One region of the Ruminococcus sp. 5_1_39BFAA genome, then DNA from elsewhere that is predicted to be linked to it. Evidence: predicted binding sites of a transcription regulator. Region 1 holds the regulator's gene; the other holds the start of a gene.

The links. The regulator LexA, encoded in region 1, represses DNA repair genes until DNA is damaged. The targets are predictions, from matches to a motif close to CNAACANNTGTTNG.
Region 2: ACESZH_RS13685 (putative DNA modification/repair radical SAM protein) is a predicted target of LexA. The motif match lies at 1,537-1,550, and genes of this name have one in related genera.

What each region holds. Positions count from the first base shown of each region.
Region 1 covers NZ_CAXSVO010000011.1:15,067-18,488, forward strand. Annotated here, with positions in the region: gene ACESZH_RS12710 (HlyD family efflux transporter periplasmic adaptor subunit) at 1-988, opposite strand, end outside; gene lexA (transcriptional repressor LexA) at 1,218-1,838, shown strand; gene rsfS (ribosome silencing factor) at 1,887-2,246, opposite strand; gene yqeK (bis(5'-nucleosyl)-tetraphosphatase (symmetrical) YqeK) at 2,305-2,895, opposite strand; gene nadD (nicotinate-nucleotide adenylyltransferase) at 2,934-3,422, opposite strand, start outside.
Region 2 covers NZ_CAXSVO010000012.1:68,996-72,417, reverse strand. Annotated here, with positions in the region: gene ACESZH_RS13690 (TIGR03915 family putative DNA repair protein) at 1-200, opposite strand, end outside; gene ACESZH_RS13685 (putative DNA modification/repair radical SAM protein) at 205-1,524, opposite strand; gene ACESZH_RS13680 (hypothetical protein) at 1,782-1,958, opposite strand; gene ACESZH_RS13675 (permease) at 1,979-2,902, opposite strand; gene ACESZH_RS13670 (ArsR/SmtB family transcription factor) at 3,150-3,422, opposite strand, start outside.

The DNA.
Region 1 (3,422 bases):
AAAATTCCTTTGTCACAATAGAGCTGAGGGGGATCTTAAGACCGCTCACGGTGTTAGTGACAAGCTCTATATCCAGAAAACGGTCTGCCGCATAGCGGATCAGCCCTCTGTTGAAATCAATTTTCCCGTATTTTGAGCCGTCGATCTCCATAATGGAAAAATCGCCGCTCTGGGTCATGTCATCTTTCAGGAATTTTACACGGACTGCCGTGCGGTCGGCGAGCTTGGCAGCTTGCTTGTCGCTTAAAGGAATGATGAGGCTCCATCTCTCATCTGTGATAATGGTATAAACACTATCGCCGGTTTTGACCTGTCCATCCGTCTTCAGGTCTGTCTCATGGTAGGAATTCTGGTCAAAATCCTCTGCCGTGATGGAGTCCACGGTTTTTTCCTCGTATCCGTCACGGGAATAGAGAATGATGCCATCCTCAGACGTCCTGGAGATGTTTTGGTTTCCAAGAGTCACCACATTTGCCTGCACGGAATCACCGCTGGCTGTCATGACCCCTGCATACTGGAGAATGTTTCCCTCCAGCTGGTTTTTAAAGCTGTATGTATTATTAAATTTACTGGGGTTAAAGCCTTTGGAAAAGCTCAGCATATCACTGCGGATCTTTGACAGATCCTCTGCTCCGAGGTTTGTCTCCGCTTCCGGGATCTTTGTGGCGCTTAAGCCGTAAACAGCTCCGTTGGCGTTGATCTTGCTGCCTTCACGGGCATAGTAATTCACATAACCTGAGGATTCTGCCTTGCAGACAGTTTCTTCACGTATGGAGAGTCCTGTGTAAGTCTCGTTTCGCGACAAGGGCCCGGAGGTAACCTGGTAGGATTCAATATGGCTGGATGTGAGATATAAAATCGCACTGAATATCATATACAGAAAAAGAACGCTGAAAATCATGGTGCCGATATTCAGTCCTAAGACTTTTTTGATCTGAACCAGAAAACCGGCCATTTTGCCCGGTTCTTTTTTATTATTATCAGGCAAGTGAATGCCTCCTTCTTTTCTTGTTCTAATGAATACCGGGATATTGTACCATTTTTTGACTCCAAAGACAAGAAAAAGAGACAAGAAAAGGATGATGATTCTGTGAACGGCAAAAAGCGCGAACGTATTTTCCGAATATCTGTTTGCTTTTTTGGCTTAGATGTGGTATGATAAATAAAATATCTGTACTGAAAAGAAATAGAATTGATCAATTTGGAGGTATTCTCTTATGGCATATGGAAAAATCAGCAAGAAACAGCAGGAAATTCTGGAGTATATTAAAAGTGAGATCTTAAACCGCGGTTTTCCGCCTGCTGTACGTGAAATCTGTGAAGCAGTAGGTCTGAAATCAACCTCCTCCGTGCACGCTCATCTTGAAGCGCTGGAAAAAAACGGTTACATACGCAGAGACGCGACGAAGCCCCGGGCTATTGAGATCATTGATGATAACTTTAATCTGGTCCGCCGTGAGGTGGTGAACGTTCCACTTGTGGGTACTGTGGCGGCAGGACAGCCTATCCTTGCTATGGAAAATATAGAGGGATATTTTCCTATACCGGCAGAGTTTATGCCCAATGAACAGAGTTTCATGCTGAAGGTAAAGGGAGACAGTATGGTAAATGCAGGGATTTTTGACGGAGACCAGGTTCTGGTGAAGCAGCAGCCCACAGCTTCTAACGGAGATATTGTTGTGGCACTGGTGGATGATTCCGCTACGGTGAAAACATTTTACAAAGAAAACGGTTACTACCGCCTTCAGCCGGAAAATGACACCATGGACCCGATCATTGTAAATGGCAATTTACAGATTTTAGGAAAGGTATTCGGCGTATTTCGCTTCTATCAGTAAATAACAGCAGAAAAGGCAGCTTCTTTTACCGGAGCTGCCTTAAGCTTTTCAGTCGTTCAAAAATTCATGCATATCCAAAACAGTTCCATCTCTCCAGATTCTTTCCAGATCATAGAAAAGACGGTTTTCCTCATCAAAGACATGTACGATCATGTCGCCGTAATCCATGAGGATCCAGCTTGAATTTTTCGTTCCTTCGATCTGCTTTGCTTCAAATCCGGCTCTGCCAAGCTGCTCCTCCACATTGTCTACAATGGCCTGTACCTGGTTCTGGTTGCTGCCGCTTGCAATGACAAAATAGTCTGCGATCACAGAAACCTCATGGATATCAATTATTTTAATATCTTTTCCCAGTTTGTCATCAATTGCTTTGCAGGCAAGCTTTGCCATCTCTTTTTCTCTGCTCATAGGAACTCTCCTCTCCTGACGAATCGATTCACATTTCCCTGTGAATCGTAACGGTATGTTAGCTTCGTTTCATATGTAAATCCTTGTAATATAAAAATGCGTCCTTTGTGGTCATATCAATTTCCTCCGCATCATCCTCCTCCAGATAGGCAAGGGTGTCCTTCAGGATTTCGTACATACACTCATCCAGATCCTGAAAGGCGATCCTGCGGATCTTCGGGAGATTTGATGCCTTGTAACGCAAGGGCTCGATATAATCGGCAATATAGACAATTTTTTCCAGAAGGCTCATAGCCCGTTTTCCTGTGGTATGATAGGTAATAGCGGACAGAATCTCCTCATCTTTAATTCCGTATTTTTCACGGGCAATGTAAGCGCCAAGCTTAGCATGTAGCAAAAAAGGGTGATCCTTTTCAAATTCAGATACCGGGATTTTATGCTCATTACACATTTTCAGCTTTTTCTTATTAGGAATACATTTTGCGCTGTCATGGAGCAGGCCCGCCGCCTGAGCATCCTGGATATCATAACCGTGTGCCATAGCAAGACAGGCGCATGTATACATCACACCCATTGTATGCTGGTAGCGGTCGTCATCGAGATATTTTGACAGCTTTTTCTGCATTTTTACGAAATCATATTCTGCCATCAGTTGTGCTTCCTTTCCATTCCATATCAAGTACTCTCTCACTCTTCTCCGCCCAGATAAATGCCCTGCTCCTGCATGTAGGCAATTACTTTATCCGGCACATAATAGCGGAGGCTTTTATGCTGGACAGTCCATTCGCGCAAATGCTGACTGGAAACATCGATGTTCATGGTGTCCAAACGAATGAACCGTCCATTATATTTTCGGTTGAGAAGCTCCATTTCACGGTTTAGTTCATCCACCGGAGTATGGTTGCGCACAGCGACAACCAGGGTGCAGGCCTGACAGATCCTGAGAGGTTCTTTCCAGGTCTCAAAGGTGTACAGGGAGTCTGCTCCGATGATAAAATAATAATCCGTATCAGGATTTTGTTCTTTTAAATTCTCCAGGGTACGGTAGGTATAGGTATAGCCCTCTTCATTCATTTCAATGTCGGACAGTTCAAAGTGAGGATTGTCCTCAATCGCAAGACGGACCATTTCCATCCGCTGCTCATCGCTTGCGCGGCCCTTACGGTTCTTTTTGTG
Region 2 (3,422 bases), on a different contig from region 1:
ATGGTGCGCATAACCTTTCCTGCCTTTTCACAGTCCGTCTCGATGCGACGGTAGGTACAGAAAAGTTCAAGGTTTTCCGGGGCGCAGACCCGCACCTCCACTTCCCTGTTTCCTGCCCCGTCCAGCCATCCGTCATACACAGCCGTAAAGATCCCTTCCATAGAATCTTCACAGATCAGTACAGTCTTTTCGCCGTTCATATCTTCACATCCTCTCAAAACCCGCGGCAGCTTTCATACCATAGTCTTCAAACAGAGAGAGCTGCCTGTAATCTGACTGATCATCTGCTGCAGGATTCTTCTCTCTTGGGTCCAGCATGTTCCGTAGAATATAATCCTCCTCAAGCCTGGTTGGGTACATCATTTTTCCATTGCATGTAATAAAGTATAATGCCCGTTTTAACACTACGCCGATTTTCTTCAGGTCGCAAAAATCCAGCGAATGGGTCCTCCGTGCTCCCACGATCCTTTTTGCCGATCTGTCCCCGATCCCTGGCACGCGCAAAAGCTTATAATAATCTGCTGTGTTGATCTCCACCGGGAAGAATTCCAGATGGCTCAGCGCCCAGTCACATTTGGGGTCTAAGAACAGATTAAAATTAGGATGTTTTTCCGACAAAAGCTCCGAAGCAGTAAATCCGTAAAACCGCAAAAGCCAGTCCGCCTGATAAAGCCTGTGTTCCCGAAGAAGAGGCGGACCGGAAGTCGGCATAGGAAGATCCTTATCCTGGTTTACCGCAACAAATGCGGAATAGAATACTCTTTTTAACTCAAAATTACGATACAGGGATTCTGCTACCGATACGATTTCGTAATCACTTTCTCCTGTTGCGCCGATGATCATCTGGGTGCTTTGGCCTGCGGGAACAAACTTGGGAGCATGGCGGTATAACGTCAGTTCTTCCTTATTTCCGTCCCTGTGAAGCTGGATCTGTTTCATTGGCTTTAAGATGGTTTTACGGGATTTATGGGGTGCCAGCCGTTTTAGTCCGTCTGCAGTAGGAAGCTCCAGATTCACGCTCATTCTGTCAGCCAGATATCCGGCTTTTTCAATCAGCTCCGGGGCTGCCCCGGGAATGGCTTTTAGATGGATGTAACCCTGAAAGCGGTATTTTTTTCGTAACAGCTCCACGGTCTGGCACAATTCTTCCATCGTGGCATCCGGGCTTCCTTTCACTCCGGAGCTTAGAAACAGACCCTCGATATAATTTCTGCGGTAAAACTCGATGGTCAGCCTGCACACTTCCTCTGGCGTAAAGCTGGCGCGGACTACATCATTGGAGGCGCGATTGATGCAGTATTTGCAGTCGAATACGCATTCGTTTGTGTACAGGATTTTTAAAAGGCTGATGCAGCGGCCGTCTCCTGCAAAGCTGTGGCAGATTCCGGCGGAAATGCTGTTTCCGATGCCGGTTCCGTCACCGTTTCTGTTTATTCCGCTGGAGGTACATGCCACGTCGTATTTGGCGGCGTCGGATAGGATTTCCAGTTTTTTCATTAGGGTCATTGATTCCTGTATTATCATATATTGACTCTCCAAACAAATGTTCTTGTTTTATTATAGAACGCTTGTTCGTAGTTGTCAAGGTAATAAAACGGGATGAAGTAGAAAAACCGTGAGGGGGCAATCTCGGAGTTGCGAAGGCCGAATGCCCCCTCACACTCCCCCTGTTGGCCCCGCCTGTCTGACGGGAAAATTATGGTTTTTTGGGGAGATGAGTTTTCCCTGCGAATCTGACAAATGCGTATCGGCTACCTTTTTTGCATTCCTGGCGCATTTATCTATTTGTCTGTCCTGTGCTCGGCGTCATCTGTTTCATCTTCTTCCACGATCTGCATATTGCAGCATCCGCCTTTTTGGGGCTTCTTTTTCGGTTCCGTTTCTTCCTCCAAAGACATCCCACAGTTGCATCCACTGCCGCTAAACAACTTTTCCCAAAAACTTTTTTTCTCAGACATGATAAAATTCTCCTTTCAAATTATAATACAAAGTTAAACACATAGCCTGTAATTGTGGCTACAGCAAAGATACACAGTACAAAAGCAACAACCATTTTCTTCTTAAAAATGGAATTTAGCAGAGATACTTCCGGAATGCTGGCACCTGCGCCTCCCAGGATCAGCGCAATCATAACGCCAGGAGCTACACCCTTGGAAATCAGGATACTTGCAATCGGAATCATGGTCTCAGTACGGATATACATGGGAATACCCACGACTGCTGCCAGCGGAACTGCCCACAAGTTATTGGCTCCGGCAAAGTTCGCTAATAAATCCGTAGGAATGAACTCATAAATAAATGCACCGATACCAGCGCCCAGCAGCAGGAAGAGTACCACGCCCTTGAACAAGCCAAAGGCATCTTTTAAAGAAAGTTTGACCGCCTGCCACTGCTTCTGCCAGAAGGTTCCCTGCAGGTTCTCCCATGAGATACCATCCTGATGCCCGCCTTTGACCGTAACATTTTTCACTTCCTTTTCAAAACCAGCTTTGTCAAGAATAAGCCCCATCACGATCGCAAAGGCAAAAGTAAATGCGCTATATACGATTGTGGCTTTCAGCCCAAAGAATGCAACCAGTAAAGTTAAAATCGCCGGATTCAGAATCGGAGATGTGAGCAGGAACGAGATTGCTCCACAGAAAGGAGCCCCACTCTTAAATAACCCTACCAACACCGGAATTGTGGAACAGGAGCAGAACGGTGTCACCGCTCCCAATGCTGCCCCCAGGACACTGTTCAGCCCCTTTTTCGGTGTAGTCAGGATACGTTTAATACGCTCCTGTGAAATATAAATCTGTAATAAAGCAACCACAAAGCTGATGCCAATAAACAGGCTGAATAATTCGCCAAACAACATCAGAAACGTCTGTCCGGCATGAATAAGAGTTTCCGTTGTAAACATACAAATTACCTTCTTTCTACTTAAAATTTTAATTCGCCACAGCACACTGGAAATCCGCCTCTGGAAGATTTCCCCATTGGTTTACATACGGAAATGTTTTTATTCAGAACGGCACTGAAGCCGCCGACCACATGCACACATAACCCTTCCTCCTTGATATCTCAATTCAAATCGATACATTCAAAAATATCTATTTATTATTTCAAAGGGAAGCCACCCTTAACAGATGGCCCAAATAATCACTTCATCAGTTTCCCGCACTATTACTGCCGGAAACCGTAAGCTGCTGCTCCAGTATCTCCCTTACTTTCTCTGCACCTACCGGGTCTATCGAATAATAAACCCATTTCCCTTCCTTGCGTCCCTGGACAACACCAGCATCACATAATATCTTCATGTGATGGGAAAGTGTAGGCTGAGAAATACGCAAATCTTCCAACAGATCACACGCACATTTCTCTCCGGTACGAAGCAAGTCTAATATTGCCAAACGATTCTCATCACAAAAGGCTTTAAACAC